4 regions of the Tardiphaga sp. 20_F10_N6_6 genome follow, and region 3 is predicted to be linked to each of the others. Evidence: riboswitches for the same ligand, from Rfam matches in the RefSeq annotation. Region 3 holds a riboswitch; each other region holds the start of a gene.
What was found. Region 3 has a riboswitch for cobalamin ahead of AB7813_RS21195 (TonB-dependent receptor). Riboswitches for the same ligand answer to the same signal wherever they lie in the genome.
Positions count from the first base shown of each region.

Region 1: linked by a shared signal. The riboswitch ahead of AB7813_RS25630 (ribonucleoside-diphosphate reductase subunit alpha) and the one ahead of AB7813_RS21195 (TonB-dependent receptor) in region 3 are both predicted to bind cobalamin.
Region 2: linked by a shared signal. The riboswitch ahead of AB7813_RS11640 (TonB-dependent receptor plug domain-containing protein) and the one ahead of AB7813_RS21195 (TonB-dependent receptor) in region 3 are both predicted to bind cobalamin.
Region 4: linked by a shared signal. The riboswitch ahead of AB7813_RS11695 (DUF1636 family protein) and the one ahead of AB7813_RS21195 (TonB-dependent receptor) in region 3 are both predicted to bind cobalamin.

Region 1 is NZ_CP197239.1:5,352,066-5,357,962, reverse strand. Features, by position in the region: gene AB7813_RS25630 (ribonucleoside-diphosphate reductase subunit alpha) at 1-1,369, opposite strand, end outside; cobalamin riboswitch at 1,489-1,703, opposite strand; gene AB7813_RS25625 (hypothetical protein) at 1,893-2,078, shown strand; gene AB7813_RS25620 (GlxA family transcriptional regulator) at 2,085-3,050, opposite strand; gene AB7813_RS25615 (HD domain-containing protein) at 3,217-3,858, shown strand; gene AB7813_RS25610 (glycosyltransferase family 87 protein) at 3,830-5,026, opposite strand; gene ftsH (ATP-dependent zinc metalloprotease FtsH) at 5,193-5,897, opposite strand, start outside.
Region 2 is NZ_CP197239.1:2,385,983-2,391,879, reverse strand. Features, by position in the region: gene cobD (threonine-phosphate decarboxylase CobD) at 1-428, shown strand, start outside; gene AB7813_RS11650 (ABC transporter ATP-binding protein) at 441-1,223, opposite strand; gene AB7813_RS11645 (FecCD family ABC transporter permease) at 1,220-2,245, opposite strand; gene AB7813_RS11640 (TonB-dependent receptor plug domain-containing protein) at 2,239-4,179, opposite strand; cobalamin riboswitch at 4,212-4,415, opposite strand; gene AB7813_RS11635 (alpha/beta fold hydrolase) at 4,462-5,250, opposite strand; gene AB7813_RS11630 (O-acetylhomoserine aminocarboxypropyltransferase) at 5,254-5,897, opposite strand, start outside.
Region 3 is NZ_CP197239.1:4,395,839-4,401,735, reverse strand. Features, by position in the region: gene typA (translational GTPase TypA) at 1-497, opposite strand, end outside; gene AB7813_RS21200 (alkaline phosphatase D family protein) at 730-2,283, opposite strand; cobalamin riboswitch at 2,429-2,618, shown strand; gene AB7813_RS21195 (TonB-dependent receptor) at 2,725-4,992, shown strand; gene AB7813_RS21190 (PepSY domain-containing protein) at 4,995-5,897, shown strand, end outside.
Region 4 is NZ_CP197239.1:2,397,739-2,403,635, forward strand. Features, by position in the region: gene cobN (cobaltochelatase subunit CobN) at 1-2,519, opposite strand, end outside; gene cobW (cobalamin biosynthesis protein CobW) at 2,535-3,548, opposite strand; gene cobU (bifunctional adenosylcobinamide kinase/adenosylcobinamide-phosphate guanylyltransferase) at 3,549-4,079, opposite strand; gene AB7813_RS11695 (DUF1636 family protein) at 4,076-4,525, opposite strand; cobalamin riboswitch at 4,635-4,825, opposite strand; gene cobT (nicotinate-nucleotide--dimethylbenzimidazole phosphoribosyltransferase) at 4,925-5,897, shown strand, end outside.

The DNA of each region.
Region 1 (5,897 bases), 960 kb from region 3:
AGACCGCACCCTTGCGCTTGCCGCCCTGGTTGACGGCGATGGCCGTATCGTTGGCGACCTTGAGGAATGGCACCACGCCCTGGCTCTCGCCATTGGTACCCTTGATATGCGCGCCGAGACCGCGCACGCGGGTCCAGTCATTGCCGAGACCGCCGGAATATTTCGCCAGCAGTGCGTTGTCCTTCACCGACTTGAAGATGCCGTCGAGATCGTCCGCCACCGTGGTGAGGAAGCAGGACGACAGCTGCGGCCGCCGCGTACCCGAATTGAACAACGTCGGCGTCGAGGCCATGAAGTCGAACGACGACAACAGATTGTAGAATTCGATGGCGCGGGCTTCGCGGTCGATCTCGCGCAGCGCGAGGCCCATGGCAACGCGCATGAAGAACGCCTGCGGCAGTTCGATCCGATTGCCCTGCACATGCAGGAAGTACCGGTCATAGAGCGTTTGCAGGCCCAGGAACTGAAACTGGAGATCACCCTCCGGTTTCAGCGCTGCCGAGATTCGCTTGAGATCGAAGCGCGCGAGTTCGGGATCGAGCAGCTCGGCCGCAATGCCGGTCTTGATATAGGCGCCGAAATATTCGGCGTAGCGCGTGGTCATGTCGGCCTGCGACGCGTGGGTCGGCGAGCCCCCGACAAAGGACAGGACTTCGGTGCGCAGTTTGTCGAGCAGCAGGCGGGCGCTGACGAAGGTGTAATTCGGCTCCTGCTCCACCAGCGTGCGCGCGGCCATGATGCCGGCCAGCGCCAGTTCGTCCAGCGCGATGCCGTCATAGAGATTGCGGCGGGTTTCCTCGAGCACGGGCGCGGCATCGACGCCGTCCAGGCCGGCGCAGGCCTCGTTGACGATCAGCGCGAGACGCGCCGAATCGAGCGGTGCGCGCGTGCCGTTGGCGAGCGTGACATGCAGCACCGGTGCGGTGGAGACGAGCGCCGGCCTGGCGGCCAGTTCTTCGGCGCGGGTGCGAGCGCGCTCCTCGCGGTACAGCACATAGGCGCGGGCCACTTTGTGGTGCTCGCTGCGCATCAGCGCCAGTTCGACCTGATCCTGGACGTCCTCGATATGGAAGGTGCGGCCTTCACCGACGCGGCGAGTCAGCGTCGCCACGACTTCGCCGGTCAGTTGTTCCACCGCCTCATGGACGCGGCGCGACGCCGCTGCCGTGTGGCCCTCGACGGCCAGAAAGGCCTTCGTCATCGCGACGGAAATCTTGCTGCCGTCGAAGGGCGACACCGTGCCGTTGCGCCGGATGATCTGCATCGAGGGTTCGCGCGCAGGCGCAGCGAGCGTTTCCGGCGACAATTGAATCAGCGGCGCATGAGCCGCATCGCGTCCGTTGGACAAAACAGAAGATGAAGTAGGCATCGGCAAGACCCCGTGTGATGCATCAAGCAATGGGGGCTGGGGCCGAAAGGACGCTGCAAAATACACGGCGGAGATCCGCCGGCATTGCCTGCAAGCGACCGCTGGGACACCCCGCCCATGGACGTTCTGGTGTCGCGGCAGGTCTCCTGGCTTGCAGGTCAATGTCTGTTTCAGCCTTCCCGATGCTTGCGCATCAGTGACTTCGATCGAAACAGACTCACTGCTTACAGTTGCGGGGGCAGCGCCGGAATATGACGCAAAACAGCGTCTTTACCGGCTTCCCTCTTAGCCACCAAGTCTTGCGACATGGCGGACCGTGACGTCTATATTTGGTGTGACCCGCGGCGAAGTGTCAAGCGGGCATTGGCGCCGAACGCAACAAATTCGGTAGGGCTGTTGGTTCAGTGGACAACCGCTTGCGTGGCGGAAACCGCGGGGTCGTTGGCGGTTTCTGCACGATGCGATTCGTTGCCGCCGAGCACCGCGAAGCGCAGAACATCGTGATCAACCGATGGAGGATGCGATGCGCGACCTGATGACGACCACTGAAAGGATCAACTTCAACGCTTTCGTAGAGCGAGCCGGTGCGCTCACGGCGTTCGAGACGACGGATCAGATCGCCCGGCGCCGCCTCGACGAGATGCTGAACGAAGCGCTGATGGACAGCTTTCCTGCGAGCGATCCGATTTCTTCGCTGCAACTCGCCTGAGCAGAATCAGACCGCGCGAAAGCTGGCCCGATACTGGCTGGGCGTCAGGCCCAGCCGTCGCACGAAGACCTGACGCATATGTTCGGCGGTGGTGAAACCGGATTCATAGGCCACGACCTTGAGCGGCAGATCGCTGCCTTCGAGACGGTTACGCGCCGTGTCGATCCTGGCGCCCTCGACAAAATCTGCCGGCGTCATCTTTGTTTCGAGCTTGAATACCCGCGCGAAGGTCCGCGCGCTCATGCCCGCCACATCGGCCAGTTCATCCACGCTGTGCGTGTCACGCAGATGGGCCATCACATGGGCATGAACTCGCGCAATCGGTGAATCCGGCTCGGCCGGCGGTACCAGATAGGGACTGAATTGCGACTGGCCACCCTGGCGCTGCGCTACCACGACCAGACGCTTGGCCACGGCCAACGCAACGTCCGCGCCATGATCTTCCTGGACCAGTGCGAGACCGAGATCGATCCCTGCGGTGACGCCGGCCGACGTCACCAGCGCGCCGTCACGACTATAGATGCGATCGAACTCCACATGCGCTTTGGGGAACCGCAACGCCAATAGCGGCGCATTCTGCCAGTGCGTCGTCACCGTCTTGCCGTCGAGCAGGCCTGCATGGCCGAGCGCGAATGCCCCGGTGCACACCGAACCGTAACGCCCCGCCTGGAGCGCCGCATTGGTCAGCCACTCTGTAAGCTGCGGGTCAGCCTCTGCCGTCGGCAGCCCAGGCCCGCCGGCCACCAGAACCAGATCCCAGGGTTTGTTCGCATCACTGAACGCCAGATCGGCAGATATCCGCAGGCCGTTCGATGCACGCAGCGGCGCGCAGTCTGCAGCGACAAGTGTGATGTCGTAGCCGTCGCCCGGAGCGACGAAGCCATTGGCCTCCATGAACACATCAAGCGGACCGGCTACGTCCAACGACTGGACGCCCGGAAAGATCGCAAGAGCAACGGTCTTCATGGTGATGCTTCATTCCATCGATGGCAGTGAACCCAAGCGTTACGGAACAGATAGTCGCCTTCCCGCAGGAAATCACGGGCGAATGGCAGCTTTGCAGGGCGCGGCGTGATTGCGAGGACACCGCCCGCCGGCGACAACGGACGCATCACAACAACCCTGCAAGGAGCATCCCATGAGCAAAACGATTGCCGGCATCAAAGTGCCCGACAGCGCCCTCGCCCGCCAGGTAGATCAGCTTGTGCGCGATACCGAAAGCGATCTTCTGTATCATCATTCCAATCGGGTTTTCCTGTTCGGCGCGCTCGCCGGACAGCGCAAGGGTCTCAAAGTCGATTCCGAGTTACTTTATGTCGGCGCGATGTTTCACGACATGGGCCTGCAGGCGCCCTATGCGAGCAAGGAGGAGCGCTTCGAAGTCGATGGCGCAAATGCTGCCGCAGACTTTCTGCGCAGCCACAGGATCGATGAGCGCGACATCGACGATGTCTGGGACGCCATAGCGCTTCACACGACACCGAGCATTCCCAAGCACAAACGGCCTGTCGTCGCGCTGGTGACCGCAGGCGTCGAGATGGACGTCTTGGGTCTGGAGTATGAGGCCTTCACCGAACACCAGCGCCACGAAGTGTGCACGTGCCATCCGCGTGGCCATGACTTCAAGAACGGGATCATCGATGCGTTCGCTGCGGGGACGATCCACAAGCCGGACACGACCTTTGGCAACGTGAAGGCTGACGTGCTCGACCTCCGCGACCCCACCTACAAACGCGGGAATTTCTGCAGCATCATCCTGAACTCGGCGTGGAGCGAATAGACTCCCGCACGCGCATGGCGATCAACGCTGCCACCAGCAGCGTTGCGCCAAAGCCCGTGGGAGCGCCGAGGAACGGATAGGCGATCAGGAGCACAGCAGCTAGGCCGAGCACCGACAGTTCGTGACGGCGAAAGCCTTCCGCGAGACCGATACGGGCGATGAAGCCGACGGCAATCGCAAGCACCATCACGTCGTACAGGAAAAGGTAGGGCGTTGTGAGCAACGCACCGACTGCCAGCGCAGCGGCTTTCAACTCGTAGCGCACACTGCTGCGCCACAGCGGGACCAGCACGATCACGACAGCGCCGATCATGATCCACTGAAACGTCCAGGCCAGCGGCTCGCTGCCGTCGAAATAGCGCACCAGGGCAAAGATGCTCTGCATCTTGCCCCATGGCGCGCGGCCTTCGGTGAGGAAGGCCTGCGAGAACATCGGCATCCAGTGAATAAACGCCTGCCAGCTCTCGGTGCCGAAAGCGAGCCACGACACCGCGGCCAGCAGCACGGTGGTGATGCCTGCGCTGACAAACGCCTTCCATTGCGACGCTGCGATCAGCATCAGCGGAAACAGGAAACCATATTGCGGCTTGTAGCTGAGCAGACCCAGACAGATTCCCGACAGGATCGGCCGCGTCGGCAGCAGCACCAGCATGCCGCCGATCAGCGCCGCGGTCAGAAATCCATTCTGCCCGACAAGGCCGTTGGTCATCACCACCGGAAAAGCCGCAGCCAATAAAAGACCGAAGGGACGACCGATGATCGCACGCATCGCCGCCAGATACGGCACGAAGCTGACCGCAGCCCAGCCGGCAAAAGCTACAGCATAAGGCAGCTTTGCGAGCAGTGCCGCGATGAACAGGAACGGCGGCGGATAATGCCAGGCGAAATTGCCGGGATAGCTCTGACCGAGAACCGCAATCTGGACCTTTTTCTGGATGTCCCAGTCATAAGCCCAGGCCGGATGACCATCGAGCACCAATCGCCCGGCAGACCAGACATTGACGAAGTCGGTGGGCGAGCCGAGGCCACCCTCGTAGATCCAGCCGCGACCGTAGAAGGTCGGGAAGAAGGCGAGATGCAGCATCGTCAGGATCGTGCAGACAATCAGCAGCACCGGCGGAATTGCGCCACGCTCGGGTATCGAAGTCATCGTGAGCGGCGCTGGCATACGGTCCCCAATGCGCATCAAGGGCGCCGGGCGACAGTGCCGAGGGAAGTTTGAGGAAGGTTTAAGTGGAACGTGGTCGCCGAATCGGGCCTCGCTCCATTCGAGCTACAGATAATAATAAAACGCGGCCTTTCGGCCGCGTTTTGCATGTTTACGTGTGTCGACTTTACGCCTGCGGCTGCGGCTCCAGGCCACCGTCCGGACGCGGGCGCGGCTTGCCAGCGGGAGGCACAGCCGAGGTACGCGGGCCCGACGGCTCCAGCACCGACTCGCGGTTCGGCTTCTTGCCGTTCAGCAAATCCGTGATCTCGTCGCCCGAGAGGGTTTCGAATTCCAGCAAGCCCTTGGCCAGCGTTTCGAGGTCATCGCGCTTCTCGGTGAGGATCTTGGTCGCTTCGTCATAGCCTTCGGCGACCAGACGCTTCACTTCGGAGTCGATCTTCTGCGCCGTGGATTCCGAGACCGCCTGGGTGCGGTTCATCTGCATGCCGAGGAAGACCTCGTCGTTGTTCTCGCCATACGACACCGTACCGAGTTCTTCCGACAGGCCCCAGCGCGTCACCATCATGCGAGCCAGCCGCGTGGCCTGCTCGATATCGGAGGACGCACCCGAGGTGACCTTGTTGCGGCCGAAGATCAATTCTTCAGCAACGCGGCCACCCATCATGATGGCGAGGCGCGAGGTCATCTGCTCCAGGGACATCGACATCTTGTCCCGTTCCGGCAGCTGCATGACCATGCCGAGCGCACGGCCGCGCGGAATGATAGTCGCCTTGTGGATCGGGTCGGTTGCGATGACGTTGAGGCCGACGATGGCGTGACCGCCTTCGTGATAGGCCGTCAGCATCTTCTCTTCCTCGGACATCACCAG
Region 2 (5,897 bases), 2.0 Mb from region 3:
TGGTGATCCTGCGCTCCTTCGGAAAATTCTACGGCCTTGCGGGTCTGCGTCTCGGCTTCGCGCTTGCGGCGCCGCTGATCGCGCAGCGTATCGCGACTGCCATCGGCCCCTGGGCCTGTTCCGGACCGGCGCAGGTCATCGGCGCGGCCGCTTTGCGCGACGAGCGCTGGGCCACACAGACTCGCGTCGCGCTGGTCGCCCAAGGCATCAAGCTCGACAACGTGTTGGCCGATGCCGGTTTCGAGATTGTCGGCGGCACGCCGCTGTATCGGCTGGCGCGACGTGCCGATGCCTCGAAATGGCATATCGCATTGGCCCGGCAGCAGATCTGGTGTCGCCACTTCGACTGGAGCCATGAGCTGCTGCGGTTCGGCTTGCCGCCCGATGCGGCTGCTCTGAACCGGCTTGGTGCTGCGCTGGCGAAATAGCCGCCACATCGCTCAGACTCCCGCCCAAGGCAGGATAATCGTTTCGTTTCGGTGTTCGGCGCGATAGGTGCTGATGCGGAACACATTGGCGACGATGTCATCGGACAGCGCCTGTCGCGGCGCGCCCTGCGCAGCGAGGCGCCCGTCGGACATCACCAGCACCGTATCGGCGAAGCGCGCGGCGAGGCCGAGATCGTGCGTCACCACGATCACCAGCACGCCGCTGTTAGCGACATCGCGCAGATTTGTCATGACGTCGATCTGGTAGCGCGGATCGAGCGATGCGGTCGGCTCATCCGCCAGCACGATCGGCGCCTCGACAGCGAGGACGCGGGCGAGCGCGACGCGGCTGCGTTCGCCGCCGGAGAGTTCGGTCACACGCCGATCGGCAAAGGCGACGATGTCTGTTGCCAGCATTGCGCGCTCGACCGCAGCCTTGTCCGATGATGTCAGCCGCGCCGGATCGGTCGCGCCATGTGGATAGCGGCCAAGAGCGACGACGTCCTTTACGTCGAGCGGCCAATGCACGACATGACCTTGCGGCAGATAGCCAAAGCGCTTTGCGCGCTCGCGTAGCGACAAGGACGCCAGTGTATGGCCCGCGACATGGATAGCGCCGGTGGACGATTGCAATCCTGCCAGTGCGCGCAGCAGCGTCGTCTTCCCGGCGCCGTTCGGGCCGACCAGGGCGACGAGGTGCTGTCGGTGTAGCGAGAGCGAGACATCGTGCAGCACCTCGCGCCCGGAGAGCGTGACGCTCAGATTGCTCGCGGTCAGCAGCGCCTGATCGGTCATGCGACGCCTCCGCCCAGAGCGCGCCGCTCGCGCATGATGAGATAGAGGAAGAATGGCACACCGATGATCGATGTCAGGACGCCGACCTTGATGTCTGTGGTCGATGGAATGATGCGCACGGCGATATCGGCGGCGAGCAACAGCGCCGAGCCGGTCAGCGCGCTCGGAATTAGTAGTCGCGCGGGATCATGGCCGATGATCGGGCGCATCAGATGTGGCGCGATAAGGCCGATGAAGCCGATCGTGCCGGTGACCGCGACAGCGCCGCCAACGCCGAGCGCGACGCCGAGGATCACCAGCAGGCGCAGGCGGCTCACATGGACACCGAGGCTCTGTGCGGTTTCTTCGCCGAGGCTCAATGCACGAAAGGCCGAGCGCTGACTCATCAGGATAATTGCGCCAGCGACAATGAACGGAAGCGCCAGGGTGACGTGACGGAAGCTACGGTCTTCCAGCGAGCCGAGCAACCAGAAGGCGATCTCAAGTGCGGCGAAGGGATTGGGCGACAGGTTCATCACCAGCGCCGTCGCAGCACCTGCTAGACTTGAGATCGCAAGCCCCGCGAGGATCAGCAACAGCAGACCCGCATTGCGGCCGGCGATGCCGAGCAGCACGAACACCGACAGGAACGCCATCGTGATGCCGGCAACAGGCAGCGCCCATGAGCGGACATCGGCCAAACCGAGCGAGATCATCAGCACCGCACCGAAGGCCGCGGATTGCGGCGCGCCGAACAGCGACGGCGAGGCGAGGGGATTGCGCAGCAAGCCCTGCAGCGCGGCACCGGACAGGCCGAGGATCGCGCCGATGGCAAGTGCGAGAATCGCGCGGGGCAGGCGGATTTCACGCACGATGATCTGATGCACGTCGCTGCCGCCGCCGAACAGTGCATCGAGCACCGTCAGCGGCGAGAGTTTGACAGGTCCCGTGCCGAGCGAGCCCAGTGCCAGCAGCGTGACGAGGCCGACGAGCGCGATGGTCGCGATCGTCCGGCGCCGTGCTGCTGGCGCTATGCTCACCATGTGGCGTTGAAGCCTGCGTAAGCCGCAGGCCCCGTGGTGCCGAAGTTCAGCACTTCCTGATAATGCTCATTCAGGATGTTCTCGCCGCGGGCGAAGACCTTCCAGTTCGCATCGATCTTGTACTCGGTATAGAGGTCGACGCGGGTATAGGCATCCACCTGACCGACCTGATTGGCACTGCTGAAGCGCTTCGACACCGTGGTGACACGCGGCTCGATCATCCACTTGTCGGTGGGCGTGATCGTGAGTGCGAAGCGGGCGAAGTTCTTGGGACGACGTGCCAGCACGGTGTCGGTGCCGAGATCCTGTGCGTGAAGGTAAGTGTAGGCTACGTTGAATTTCACCCAGCCCGGAATGACATCGACATTGCCGCCGACTTCGAGACCGCTGGTCTCGGCGCGGGCGACGTTGACGTAATAGCCGAGCGGGCGGGACGCATCGGAGACAAAGTTGATCAGATTGCTGTAATCGGTGGAAAAGCCTGTGACCGACAGCACGACGCGGCCGTTGAAGAGGCTCTGGTCGATACCCGCGTCATAGCCGAAATTGGTTTCCGGCGTCAGGTTTCTGCTGCCGTAGGTCGTGTCGTAAAGCTGAAACAGCGTCGGCGCTTTTGCGCCGGTGCCAGCGCTGGCGCGGAATTTGGTGCCGGTTTCTGTAATGTTGTAGGCAGCCGTAGCGCGCCAGGTCTCGAAGCGGGCAACGTCGACGACGTCATCGACCCGGCCGCCGAGCGTGACGTTGAGCCGTTCACCGATCGGCACAGACCACAAAGCGAAGATCGAGTTGGTGTCCTGCTGTTTGGCTAGCAGCGGCGTCAATGGGCCGGCAACAGGCGAGATATTCGTGCTGTAGGTCTGCGCGGTCTCGGTCTGTGTCTTGGCACCATAGACGAGGGAGCCGAATGCGCCGAGCTTCAGGGTCGCCTGATATTCGGCGCCGAGACTGTTGCCGACATAATCGGAGATTTTCTCGGTGGTGTTTGCCGGCAACCTGTTGGTGCGATAGCTGACGTCGTCAAACATCCGCTCGGTGTGCGTATTCGACACGGTGACATTGTGAGTCAGAATGCCACCGAATGAATCGATGCCGACGCGTCCATAGACGGTTTGCAGCAGACGCGTCGCCGCTGACGGCGTATCCGGAAGCGTTCCCGTTGCTGCATCATAGGCCGAGCGCGTGAACGAATGGACGATGCCTGACTCAAGCCGGATGCCTTCGCCTGCATCGTAGCCGATGCGCGCCGAGCCGCCGACGCGATCGAAGCTGTCGTTTTCGAGATTCGGAAAACGTGCTTCGAGGGCAGGGATACGATAACCGTAACGCGAGAAACCGTTGCTGTGCTGACCGCCGCCGGTGAAGGCATAGGACCACGGACCGTTGGATCCGGTCAGCGATCCCTGCGTCATGACGGTGCCATAGCTGCCGGCTTCCGTGCGGACATTGACCTGCGCAGGACCGGAGCCCTTCTTGGTGATGATGTTGACCACGCCGCTCATGGCGTCTGAGCCATAGAGCGCGCTCTGTGGCCCCTTCAGGACCTCGATGGCGGAGGGCGTGAACATGGCGAATTCGAAGTCGCCCGATGCAGCCGTGGGATCGTTGACGCGGATGCCGTCGATCATCACCAGGGTCTGGCCGGTATTGCCGCCGCGCAGGCGCACATTCGCGGTGCCGCCGGGGCCGCCATTTTCGCTGATATCGAGGCCAGGCACGGTGCGCAGCGCATCGACCAGCGAGCCGGGATTGCTGGTCGCAATGGTTTCGCCTGACACCACGCTAATCGAACTGCCAGTGCGATTGAGCTGTTCGGGTGCTCTGTCCGCCGTCACTACGATTTCGGAGAGCTGCTCGGCACTGGACTGCGCAGCACTGTGAGAGCAGGACAGAACAACAACGGCCGCAGTGCCTGCGGCCAAATTCCGGATAGTCATTTAACCCCTTCCGTCGACCCACCGTCGAACGAGTGTGAAACTCGTTACCGGCCGGTCTCCTGGCTCGCGGTGGTCTCCCGGTCCGCCTTCCCGAATCTGCGATGCAAATTCAGTGGCTTTGTGGACCCGGAATGGCCGCTTACAGTTGCGGGGGCAGCCGCGGCATAGGGGATATTTCCCCGCACCGCATTCCCGTTTCACCTCCTCGCGGAGGCACCGATAACGACAGACAGGAAGCACAGCGCGCCGCGCGGTGCAACAGCCATCACCGCGTTGTGGACTCTATTGCTCGTGCTGTAGCGCGGCGAGCACGTCGTCGGGGCGCTCGACCATCATCATGTGGCCAGTGCCGGGCAGAATCACCGTGCGGGCGTTTTTCAATGCGGCGGCCAGGGTCTTGCCGGCCTTGGCAGGAGTCATCATGTCCCGTTCGCCGAGGATGAGCGTGACCGGGATTTCAAGCTGGCCCGCAGCGGTCAGCGCATTCTGGTATGTATTGCAGGCGTTGAGATCGGTGAACAGCACGCCCGGCTTTGTGGCCTCGAGCACGCGCTGCGCACCGCTATGCATCCACAACCCCGGCGCGAGGCTGCCGCCGAGTTCGGCGCGAAAGCCGAGCCCCCAGATCGACACCATATCGATAGCGGAATGCTGATTGGCTTCGGCATCCTTCAACAGATCCGGGCCGACGGTCATCGTCCCTGCCGTGCCCATCAGGTCGAGGCGCGTGACTTTACCGGGATGCCGCGCTGCGGTCTCCAGCGCAATCAGCGAGCCCATGGAATGGCCGATCAGCCGCGCAGTCTTTGCGCCTGCAGCCTCGATCAATGCTGCCGTCCAGTCTGCGAGATCGGCGATGGTCGTGAGCGCTTCACCCTTTGAGCGACCATGGCCGGGCAGATCCGGCGCCAGCACGGCGAAGCCATGATGCGCGAACCAGCGCGTATGCAGCGCCCAGGTCGAGTGATCGAAGCCGGCGCCGTGGATCATCACGACGACCGGGAGCGATGGATCGAAGGTGCGGCCGCCATTCGCGATATAGGTCTCGTGACCGTTGACGGTGAGTTGCATCGCTCAGCCCTTCTGCGAGATGCGCAGCGCCTGCGCGAGGTCATCGATGATATCATCGGCGGCTTCGATGCCGATGGAGAGGCGGATCAGCTCCTCGCCGATGCCGGCGGCCTTGAGCTGCTCGGCGTCCATCTGCTGATGCGTGGTGCTGCCAGGATGAATGACCAGCGTCTTGGCGTCGCCGACATTGGCGAGATGGCTGGTGAGTTTCAGGGCCTCGATGAATTTGCGGCCGGCATTGCGGCCGCCCTTGATACCAAACGAGACGATGGAGCCGGCGCCGCGCGGCAGCAGGCGTTTCGCGAGTTCGTAATCCGGATGGTTCTCCAGCGACGGATGCAGCACCCAGTCGACCGCCTTGTTGGCCGCGAGCGCTGCCAGCACCGCATGCGTGTTGGCCACATGGCGCTCCATGCGAATGCCCAGCGTTTCGACGCCTTGCAGCAGCTGGAATGCATTGGTCGGCGAGAGACACGCGCCGAAATCGCGCAGGCCCTCGGTGCGGGCGCGCATGATGAAGGCGGCAGCGCCGAACTGTTCGTCGAAGACGATGCCGTGATAGCCGGCATAGGGTTCGGTCAGCTGCGGGAATTTGCCGGATGCGTGCCAGTCGAAGCGGCCGCCATCGACGATGACGCCGCCGATAG
Region 3 (5,897 bases):
CGGCCCGATCCGTACAGAATCGGGAAATCGAGCTGGTCGTCGGTGGCGTCGAGCGCTGCGAACAGGTCGAACACTTCGTTGACGACTTCGGTGATGCGGGCGTCCTGACGGTCGACCTTGTTGATCGCGACGATCGGCTTGAGGCCGAGCTTCAGCGCCTTGCCGACCACGAACTTGGTCTGCGGCATCGGGCCTTCAGCAGCGTCGACGAGCACGATCACGCCATCGACCATCGACAGGATGCGTTCGACTTCGCCGCCGAAGTCAGCGTGGCCCGGGGTGTCGACGATGTTGATTTGGACTTCATCCCACAGCACCGAGGTGCACTTGGCGAGAATGGTGATGCCGCGCTCTTTTTCGATGTCGTTCGAATCCATCGCGCGTTCCTGGACGCGCTGATTGTCGCGATACGTGCCCGACTGCTGCAGCAGCTTGTCCACGAGAGTGGTTTTGCCGTGGTCAACGTGGGCGATGATAGCAATGTTGCGAAGGTTCATAGGTCTTCTTCTGGTTACGGTCTGGGTGCCCTTGAGCGGGTTCAACAAGACATGCTCGACAACAAAAGGCTTATGCCTTGCGCTCGAGCGCGTTCGATAACTGCCTCGTCTGAAAACGCGCTGGGGCAATCCCTCCAAAAGCAAACCCGGCCAGAAGGGGCCGGGTACTCGGACGCGTTGCGGCGCAATATAGGGGGAAATCGCCGAAAAACAATGCGAATCTGCCAAATGGTTAGCCCAATTTCGGGTCCAGAACCGTGGCCCAAAGGGCCATATCGGCCCGATCCCGGAGCGTAACGGTCATTTGGCCGCTTTGGCCGTCGATTTTGACGTGACCGAAGAACTGCATGCCGGCCGACGGGGGCAAATTCTGCTTATCGGGCCCCGGCGCCTTCACGAAACGGACCTCGGGACCGAAGGTATTGTCGAGCGCCGCCGGGCCGAAGGTTCCGGCGTGGAACGGCCCGGAAACGAACTCCCAGAACGGCTCGAAATCCTGGAACTGGGCCTTCTCCGGATTGTAGTAATGCGCCGCCGTGTAATGCACGTCGGCGGTCAGCCAGACCGTGTTGCGGATACCGGCCGATTTGATGAAGCGCAGAATATCGGCAATTTCCAGCTCGCGGCCCCGCACTGGCCCGTCGCCCTGCGCAATGGCCTCAGACCCGGTTTTGTCGGCAGCGTTGTCATAGACGACGAGGCCGATCGGCATGTCGGAGGCGATGACCTTCCAGGTCGCCTTCGACGCCATCAGGGCGCGCTTCAGCCAGGCCATCTGCTCCGGGCCGATGAAATACGCATCCGGACCATAGCTCTCCTGCAGATTCGGGCCGTTGGGCCCGCGATAGCTGCGCTCGTCCAGCATGAAGACATCGAGATGCGGGCCGTAATTGAGCGTGCGATAGACCCGGCCGTGTTCGGTCAGATTGACCGAGATCGGATACATCTCGTGAAAGGCACGCGCGCCGCGCGCAGCCAGTAGCGTGATGTCGCGCTCCTTGTAAGACGACGGCAACTGCTTCGAGAGCGACCAGTTGTTGGTGACCTCGTGATCGTCCCACTGGCCGAAGATCGGCACCTGCGCATTGAATGCGCGGACATTGTCGTCGAGTAGATTGTATTTGTGCGCGGCGCGGAATTCATCGAGCGTTTCGGCGACCTTCGCCTTCTCCGGCACCGTGATGGTGTTCTTCCAGATCGCGCCGTCAGGCAGTTTCGTTTCAGGCAGGATCGGACCATCGGCGTAGATCGTATCGCCGGAATGGATCAGGAAATCCGGGTTGTGCTTTCGCATGGTGGCGAAGGTGACCATGCCGCCATCGTCAGCATTGATACCCCAGCCCTGGCCGGCGACATCGCCGCCCCAGACAAAGGACACATCGCGGCGATCCGCCGGCGCGGTGCGGAAGCGGCCGATCACGGGCTCGCCGACGATGTCGGTATGCGAGAGATCGCGGAATTTGACGCGGTAGAAGATGTCCTGCCCGGCCGGCAGATTATCGAGCAGCAGCTTCGCCGTGAAATCGCTCTCGGGCAGCGCTGCAATCGGCGGCAAGGCGCGCGCATTGCTGAAGGATTCGGTGGTGGCGACTTCCACCATCATCTGCGCCGGACGATCGGCGCGCGACCAGATCATGCCACTGCTCGTCCCGACATCGCCGGACTGCACGCCATGCGACACCACCGGACGATCCGCCGCACGGCTGAGGTAAGGCATCGCCAGGAAGCTTGCGCCTGCTGCGGCTGAGTGCGCGAGGAAGCGACGACGGGAAATATGTAGCGCCATGGCGAACTCCTGATCCTGGCTCTGGCACCAGTGGCTCTAGGCAGATCGCTTGACGCTGCGATGACAGGTGATGCGCAATATCAACACCCGCCAAAGCAAGCTGCGAATGATTGGCAGCTTGATTGACACATTTGGAAATTTCACCTTAACGTGAACGCGACGGTTCCCTTCGGGGATCAAAAGGGAATGCGGTGAGGGGGATCCCCCGATTCCGCGGCTGCCCCCGCAACTGTAAGCGGCGAGCCTGCGCCAAGAGCCACTGGGTGTTCACCTGGGAAGGCGGCGACAGGCAGTGACCCGCGAGCCAGGAGACCTGCCGCCAGTCGTGGTCACACGCGAGCACATTGGGCGGGGTGTCCTGGTGGAAGTCACACTGCCTGTTTGAAAGCGGCGGGGCGACTTGGTTTGCGGTGACGTGCCACGTAACCGCGAGTCCTGTTCATGACCTCCGTTTCTCCCGTCGCATTGAAGCGACATGCTCCCTTTCTTTATTCTGTTGCCCTCTCCTGCTTGTTGTGTCCGAGCGAAAGCTGGTCGCAAACCTCACAGTCGAGCCAGACGCTCGATCCTGTTGTCGTTCAGCCGTCAGCGACGCCTCAGCGCGCACGCCGCGCCACGAACGGCAATGCATCGCGCGCTGCGCGCTCGCGGCAGCAGCGCAATGTCGCTGCCAATACCGGCGCGCCGGTTGCCACGCCGACAGGCGCTGTCTTCGCAGCGCCGACGCTCAACCTCACAGGCACTACATCCACCGGCAGCCGCCTCGGCCTCACGCGCCTGCAGACGCCGGCCAGCGTCGAAGTGATCTCGGCAGAAACCATGGCCGAACGCGGCCAGCAGAACGTCGTCGATGCCGTCACGCAGAATGCCACCGGCTTTACGGCCATTGGCGAACCCGGCAATGGTGGCATTGCTTTCAGCACCCGCGGCTTCGCCGGCAGCGGCTCAGTCACCTCGCTCTATGACGGCACACGCCTCTATGTCGGCTCCGGCACGGTGAACTTCCCCTTCGACACCTGGACCGCCGAGAAGATCGAAGTGCTGCGCGGCCCCGCCTCCGTCATGTATGGCGAAGGCGCCATCGGCGGCGCTATCAACGTGATTTCGAAACTGCCGCTCTGGGTGCCACGCAACCAGGCCGAAATCTCTCTGGACAGCAACATGACGCGCCGCATCGCTCTCGATAGCGGCGGCCCGGTCAGCAAGGACGTCGCCTATCGTATCGCCGTCACCGGCAACGCGTCCGATGGTTGGGTCGATCGCGACAACACCTCGAACATCGCGCTGCACGCCGCCGTGCAGATCAAGCAGACCGAGGACATCACCTGGACGCTCTCCACCGACTATGGCGACCGCCATCCATCAAAATATTTCGGCACGCCGCTGATTAACGGCCAGCTCAATGAGGCGATCCGCTTCAAGAACTACAATGTCAGCGACAGCAACATCCGCTATCAGGACAGTTGGAGCCAGGTGAAGACCGAGTGGCAGGTGGCCGACGGCATCACCCTGCGCAACACGCTCTATTACATGTATGCGAAGCGCCACTGGAAGGAGGTCGAGATCTACGGCTTCAATTCCGGCACCGGCCTGATCGATCGCGGCGATTATCTCGAGATCTTCCACCAGCAGCAGCAGATCGGCGACCGCATGGACGCCACCTTCGAGGGCCATCTGTTCGGCATGGTCAACACCTTCGTGGCGGGCTTCGACGTTAACCGCATCGACTTCAAGCACACCAACAATTCGCCGTTTAGCGGGTCCTCATCGGTCAATCCGTATAATTTCGATCCCGGCCTGTTCAGCAGCCCGGACCCGACGATTCCCGGCTTCAAGAGCGTCGCCAATCAGTACGCATTCTTCGCCGAGAACCGACTGGCCGTCACCGAACAATTGTCGCTGATCGCCGGCGTCCGCCAGGACCAACCGACCGTCGAACGAACCGACTATCGCACCCCCGCCAACAGCTACACCCGGGACTATTCGGCGACCTCGTGGCGCGCCGGCGTCGTCTATACGCCGATTCAGAACCTTGCTTTCTATGGCCAGTATTCGACGGCGGTCGATACCATCGGCGGCTTGATCTCGGCGAGTAACGCCAATGCGAAGTTTGACCTCGCGACCGGCAAACAGGCCGAGATCGGCGTCAAGCAGTCGTTCTGGGGCGGCCGCGGCGAGTGGACGCTCGCTGCCTATGAGATCGTGAAGAACAATCTGCTGGCCGTCGTTCCCGGTAGCGGCGGAGCGGTTCAGCAGGTCGGCCAGCAGTCATCGCGCGGTGTCGAGGCCTCGATCGGTCTCGTGCTCGAATACGGCTGGCGCATCGATGCCAACACCGCGCTCCTGCGCGCAAAGTATGACGACTTCCTGCAGGCCAGCGGCGTGAATTTTGCCGGCAACGTCCCGATCAATGTCCCGCAGAACGTCTCCAATATCTGGGCAACATGGGGCTTTGCGCCAAACTGGTCGGCCAATGCCGGCGTGCAGATTGTCGGCAAGACCTATGCAGACAACGCGAATACGCTGGAAATGCCGAGCTACACAGTTGTGAATGCCGGCCTGCAATGGAAGCCGGACGTCAACACCACGGTGTCGCTGCGCGTTTACAACCTGTTCGACAAGATCTACGCGACGTCGAGCTACAGCGACAATCAGTGGATGCTCGGCATGCCACGCACCGCCCAACTCGCTGTCAACGTGAAATTCTGAACTTGTCACGCAAGCTGACACGCACACTCCGGCGGTGGCTGTATATCGGCCACCGCTGGATCGGTATCGTCACCTGTCTCTTCTTCGCGATGTGGTTCATCTCGGGCGTGGTGATGATGTATGTCGCGTTTCCCGGCCTCTCCGATAAAGAGCGGCTGGCGGCATTGCCCGATATCGTCTGGGAGAAAGTGGCGCTCTCTCCCGACGAGGCGATGAAGGCTGCCGGTGCCACGCGCTATCCGCGCGAATTGCGATTGAACATGATTGCCGACGAGCCGGTATATCGGCTGACTGGCTGGGACGGCAAACGGCAAACCATCTCCGCCGTCGATGGCCGTACCATCACCGAGATCAACGAACTGCAGGCACTTGCAGTCGCGCAGCATCATCCCGCAAGCCGATCACCGCAGCTCGAAGAGATTGTCGATCGCGACCAATGGAGTGTCACCGCGCGTTACGATCCGCTGCGACCATTGTATCTGATCACACTCGGCGACGATGCCGGCACCAAGCTTTACGTCTCCTCGCGCTCCGGCGAGATCGCACTCGATACCAACCGCACCGAGCGCGTCTGGAACTGGCTCGGCTCGATCCCGCACTGGATCTATCCGACCGTGTTGCGCAAGGACGGTCCGCTGTGGCGACTCGTGGTGCTGTGGATCTCCGGCATCTGTTTGATCGTCGGCGTTACCGGAATCTGGATCGGCATTCTGCGCGTGCGCCTCAAGCGACGCTATGCGAGTGGCAACATCACGCCCTATCGCGGCTGGATGGCATGGCATCACGTCACCGGACTGATCGCCGGGCTGTTCGTGCTGACCTGGATGTTCTCGGGCTGGCTGTCGCTTGATCCCGGCCGCGTTTTTGCCGACCGCAATACGCCACGTGAGGTATTGCAACGCTAT
Region 4 (5,897 bases), 2.0 Mb from region 3:
TTACGTCCGGTCGGCAGCACATCGGGGCGCCCGCGCGTCGGCGCGCCAGACGGGCCAGGCCGCACGAATTGACCGTCGAGTCCTCCGAGGAATGCGGCCGTCTCCGCGCCACCGCAGGCATCGATGGCGGGTCGCAGTTTCGTAGTGATCCAGCCGAGCACATCGGTGGCGCGCGTCCAGGTGGGATCGCAGGGCAGCTCGCCGGAGACCAATTGCAGCGCCAGCCCTTCGATCCGTTCGACGGTGTCACCTGTGGTGCGCCACACTGCATCGCTGACATCGGCAAGAACGCCGGGGCGCGGGCCGAGATAATCATTGGCCATATCGCGGGTGAGCGGATCGAACGCACCAAGCCCGAGATCGGCAGCTAGTGCGCGATGCAGTGACGCATCCTGCGGCTTGATGTCCGAGCGCGGTAGGCGCGCGATGGACACAAGGAGATCATTGCGCTGCGCGTCCTCGGGCACGCGGCCAAAGATGTGCAATCCGTCGCGGATCTGCATTTCCTTGAGATCGCACAGATGGGCGTCGAGCGCGCGCAGCGCCTCGCCCGTCGGCGTGTCGCGGGTGACATTGACGTCGGCATCAATCTGCTGCGCGCGGGCGAGCGACAGGATGTCTTCGGCGATCACGGCAGCGCGCTTGGGATCGAGATCGGTCGCCATGGCATATTCGTCGACCAAGTTCTCCAGCCGCGCCAGATCGTCGTGCAATTCGGCCCGCGTCATCGGTGGCGTTAGGTGATCGATGATCACGGCGGAGGTGCGGCGCTTGGCCTGAATACCCTCGCCGGGATCGTTGACGATGAACGGATAGAGATGCGGCAGCGGACCGAGTACGGCATCGGGCAGACAATCGGCCGACAGACCGGCGCTTTTCCCCGGCAGCCATTCGAGATTGCCGTGTTTGCCGAGATGCACCACTGCATGGGTGTCAAAGCCACGGCGCAGCCAGAGATAAAATGCGAGATAGTGATGCGGCGGTACCAGATCGGGGTCGTGATAGGTGCTCTTGGGATCGATATTGTAACCGCGTGCCGGCTGCACACCGACGGTGATATTGCCGAAACGATGCAGGCCGAGACGGAAGGCACCATCGACCACATGCGGATCGTTCTCAGCTTTGCCCCAGCGTGACTCAATAGCAAGCCGCACATTGGTCGGCAGCGTCGCAAAGGCCGCGTTATAATCAGCTAACGGCCAAGTCACGCCACCGCTTCGCTCGGCGCGACCGGCAAGCGCATTCGTTGGACCTTGTTGCAACAGCTGCATCATGGCGGTCGTCGTGTCAGGTGCGTCACCAGTGCCGTAGCCGGCTTCGCACATCGCGGCGATCACATCGATCAGGCTCTGCGGCGTATCGAGGCCGACGCCATTGGCGAGACGACCATCGCGATTTGGATAGTTCGCAAGGATCAGCGCGACGCGACGTTCGCACGCCGCAGCGCGGCGCAAGCGCACCCAGGCGCGCGCCAGATCGGCGGTCGCATCAATCCGATCCTGCACCGGCTGCAATGTTGTCGGCGCAAAGCCGCCGTCGCTGGCGCCACGTTCCTTGAAGGCGATGGCGTTGGCGAAGATGCGGCCATCGACTTCCGGCAACACCACATGCATCGCCAGATCGCGCGGCGTCAGGCCGCGAGTAGAGGCTTCCCAGCTGGCGCGCGAGATGCCGGCCTGCGCGACCTGCAGAATCGGACAGCCTGACGCCGACAACACGCCGGCATCGTCATGCGCGGTCGCAGTGGCGAAGGCCGTCGCGTTAATGATGATATCGGGCGGATAGGCCGCAAGCGCGGCGCGCAGGAAAGCCGCGGAGCGCTCATCCTTCAGGCTGGTCACATAGAGGCAGACGGTGTTGAGGCCGCGCGCGTCGAGCGACAGACGTAATGCATCAATTGCCGCAGTATCGCCGCCGGCCACCAGTGCGCGGTAGAAGATCACAATCGCATTCGGCCGGTTATCCCCCGCGGGTTCACCCGGCCAGAAGCCGGCCGAAGGCATCGGCCGCGCAACAGGCGGCTCCTCACCATGGCCGATCAGATGTGCGGCATAGCGCAGTGCCAGCTGCGCGTTGTCGACGCCGCCCTCGCTGCAATAGCGCCACAGCGCGTGCGTTTCATCGCTGCTGACAGTGCCGTGCGCGGCCAGCTCGGCATTCCAGTCCATCTCGCCGGGCAGGCAGGCGAATTTGGCGCCGCGGCTCAGCGCATCGCTGCGCAGGCTTTCGACGCCATGCGGCCAATAGCTGATACCGCCGAGCATGCGCAGCACCACGATCTTCGCCTCAGCCAGCGTGCGCTCGACATAGAGATCGACCGACGCGGGATGACCGAGCGCCAGCATGTTGGTGAAGCGCACGCTGGGAAAGTCGCCCGGCAGCATCGCATGTGCGGCGCCGAACGCCGCCAGATCGCTGTCCGCCGCCGACAGCACGACGATATCGGCGGTGTCCTGCCCGAGATCGCGGGCGACGTCGCCGTCGTCAATGCTGCCGGAGGTATCGAGCTTCAGATGCATGCGGGTGAACCTGCGTTACCCGGCGAGTGCCTTTCGCACGGCGTCGCCGTCGAATCCCTTGAGGCCGATGACCACCAGATGCTCGGCCTGCATCACGTCTGGCCGGGCGAAGGCGAGTTCAACGCGAGCGCCGACGGCCTGCACCACGATCGGCGCGGGCTTGTCCGTAATGCGTGCATGACCCTTCACGCGCAGCACGCCGTCGAGGCCAAGCGCGTCACTGATGCGTGCACGCATCGCGTCGATGCTCGCAGCAGCGGTGGGTTTGACGACGATGCTGTCGAAGTCGTCATGGTCGTGTTCTTCTTCCTCGCCGTGATGACCGACGCGGGCAGCCATATCGTCCTCGGCGGCGGCATTGAGGCCGATCAGCACCGATGGCGCGAGATCGCCCTTGGAGCGCACGATGCTCACGCCGGGACGCAGCACGGCTTTGAGCTTGGTCTCAATCTCGGCGAGTTTTTCCGGAGCGACGAGATCGCTCTTCGACAAAACCACCAGATCAGCGCAAGCGAGCTGGTCCTCGAACACTTCCTCGATTGGGTCGTCGTGTTCGATGCCTTCGTCCTTGGCGCGCTGTTCGGCAACAGCGTCTTCGTCCAGCGTGACACGGCCTTCAGAGAGCGCCAGTGCGTCGACGACAGTGACGACGCCATCGACAGTGGCGCGAGTCTTCACCGCCGGCCAGGCAAAGGCCTTCAACAGCGGCTGCGGCAGCGCGAGGCCGGAGGTCTCGATGACGATGGCATCGAGCGGACGCTCGCGCGACAGCAGCTTATCCATGGTCGGCACGAAGTCGTCGGCGACGGTGCAGCAGATGCAGCCATTGGTAAGCTCGACGATATCGCCGGGCGCACAGGCTTTTGCCGCGCATTCCTCGACCAGACCGCCATCGAAACCGGCATCGCCGAACTCATTGACGATCACGGCGATGCGGCGGCCATCGGCCTGGGTCAGCAGCGAGCGCAGCAGCGTGGTCTTGCCGGCGCCGAGAAATCCGGTGAGGACGGTGACGGGAACGCGGGACATTCAATTCTCCTGGGAACGCTTGAGCCAGAGCGGAAGCCCGGCGGCAATGAAAGCAACATTCGGCACGGCGGCCGCGATGATTTGGTTGAGCCGCCCCTGCGCATCGCGAAAAGCGCGTCCGAGTGGCGTCTCCGGCACGAGACCGAGGCCGACTTCGTTGGACACGAACACGATCGGATAGCGCGAGACATCGAGAAAACGCACGAGGCGCTTCGCTTCAATCTCTGGATCGCGCTCGGCCAACATCAGGTTCGACAGCCACAGTGTCAGGCAATCCACCAGCACGACGCGCCCCACCGTCGCCTCGCGCGTCAGCGCATCGACAAGCGCCAGCGGCTCTTCCAAGGTGATCCAGCTTTCTCCGCGCTGCCTGCGATGCTGCGCGATGCGGGCGTGCATCTCGTCATCGCCGGCCGTTGCCGTGGCCAGATAGATTTTCGTCAGGCCTATACCATCGACCAGTTTCTCGGCGAAGGACGACTTGCCGGAGCGCGCGCCGCCCAGCACCAACGTGGTGGAGGCCGCGGTCATTTCGGAGCACGTCCGTCTTCGGGTGACCAGCGCAATGGCGGCACGCGCGCGACCATACCCTTGCGCAACACCTCGGCGCGTTCCCGCCACGGTACAAGACCGTAGTCGGCCTTCTGATAGGACTCCACGAAAGACACCAGCGCCGCGCTGCCGCTGTCGGTCTGCAGATCGCCGAACAGGAACGTGTAGCCATCGGGACTCGTCACCGCGACCGTCGCCGGCCGTTTGCAGACGCTGAGACACTGCACCGGACGCACTATCACAGTAGCATCCCCATTGCCGAGCGCGGCCTTCACGGCATCGAACATGTCCGGCCCGACGATCGTGCCGGTTTCGGCAGCCTTGCAGCTGATGCACACGCTCACGACAACGGGACCAGCCGGCACAGGGCGCGGCGGTTCGACCGAAATTTGTTCGCCAGAGATATCGGCGCTGTCGTGATCCATCACATGCTCAGTTCATGCCCTCACGGGCCTACGAGCTTTGTTGGATCGCGCCGACAGCATGGCCGTCGGTTCGCTCCCGTCCGGTGCACCCCGCCCCGACGACGCCTCCAAAGCACAGTTCGTGATGGCAGGTCTCCTGGCTTGCGAGTCATAGCCTGTTGCCGCCTTCCCAAGAATTCTGAAGAATTCCCAGTGGCACCGGCGCGGGCTCGTCGCTTACAGTTGCGGGGGCAGCGCCGGCCTCAAACCGGCTTCCCTATTCACCTTCCACGCGGAAGGACCATCGCAAAAGACGCTATCTGCCGGGTGCGCCGGGGTCAACCGCGCCGACGGACTGTCGCCCGGACCTGTTGACCTTGTAGGTCGTCTTGCGTCAGTTAGGCCGCGAAAAGGAACCCTATGCCCGCTTATTCCCAGTCCTTGTGGCAGCCGCCCGCCATTGCGCCTGTTGATCCGCAGATCGCGGCAGGCATCCGCGCCGTCATCGACGGCAAGGCCAAACCGCCGGGATCGCTGGGGAGAATCGAGGACCTGGCGCTGCAGCTCGGCATGATCCGGCATCCGGGCGAGCCCCGCGGCGACAATGCCGTGCTGCTGGTCTTCGCGGGGGATCACGGACTCGTAGCCGAAGGCGTGTCGCAATATCCGTCGGCGGTCACGGTCGCGATGGTGATGACCTATCTGGCCGGCCGCGCCACGGCCAATGCTTTCGCCGCGGCCAATGACATCGGTGTGCGCGTGATCGACATCGGCGTCGCCGCCGAGCTGCCGGTGCACCCGAAGCTGGTCGATGCAAAGGTTCGCGTGGGTACGGCGAATGCCGCGCGCGAGCCAGCGATGACGGCAGAGCACGCGACGGATGCGCTGACGCGCGGCTTCAGAATCGCCGTCGGTGAGATCAAGGCCGGCGCAGACATCATCGCGCTCGGCGAGATGGGAATTGGCAACACGGCCTCCTCGGCACTGGTGGTTCATCGACTCGCACCGGCACCCCTGGATGATTGTATCGGCGTTGGCGCCGGGCAGGATGATGCCGGCATGGCGCGCAAGCGCGCGGCGATCACGAAGGCGGCAGCGCGCAGCGACGCAACTGCGCCACTGGATGTGCTGGCCCAATTCGGCGGATTGGAAATCGCTGGCATGGCCGGAGCGATCCTCGGCGCAGCTTCGCAACGGCGGCCGGTGATCATCGACGGCTTCATCTCCAGCGCCGCGGCACTGCTCGCCGTTCGTCTGTGCCCGGCTGCACGCGGCTACTGCGTCTTCGCACATCGTTCGGCTGAACGCGGCCACGACATGGTGCTCAATGCGCTCGATGCCCAGCCGCTACTCGATCTCGGCTTGCGGCTCGGTGAAGGCACCGGCGCGCTGC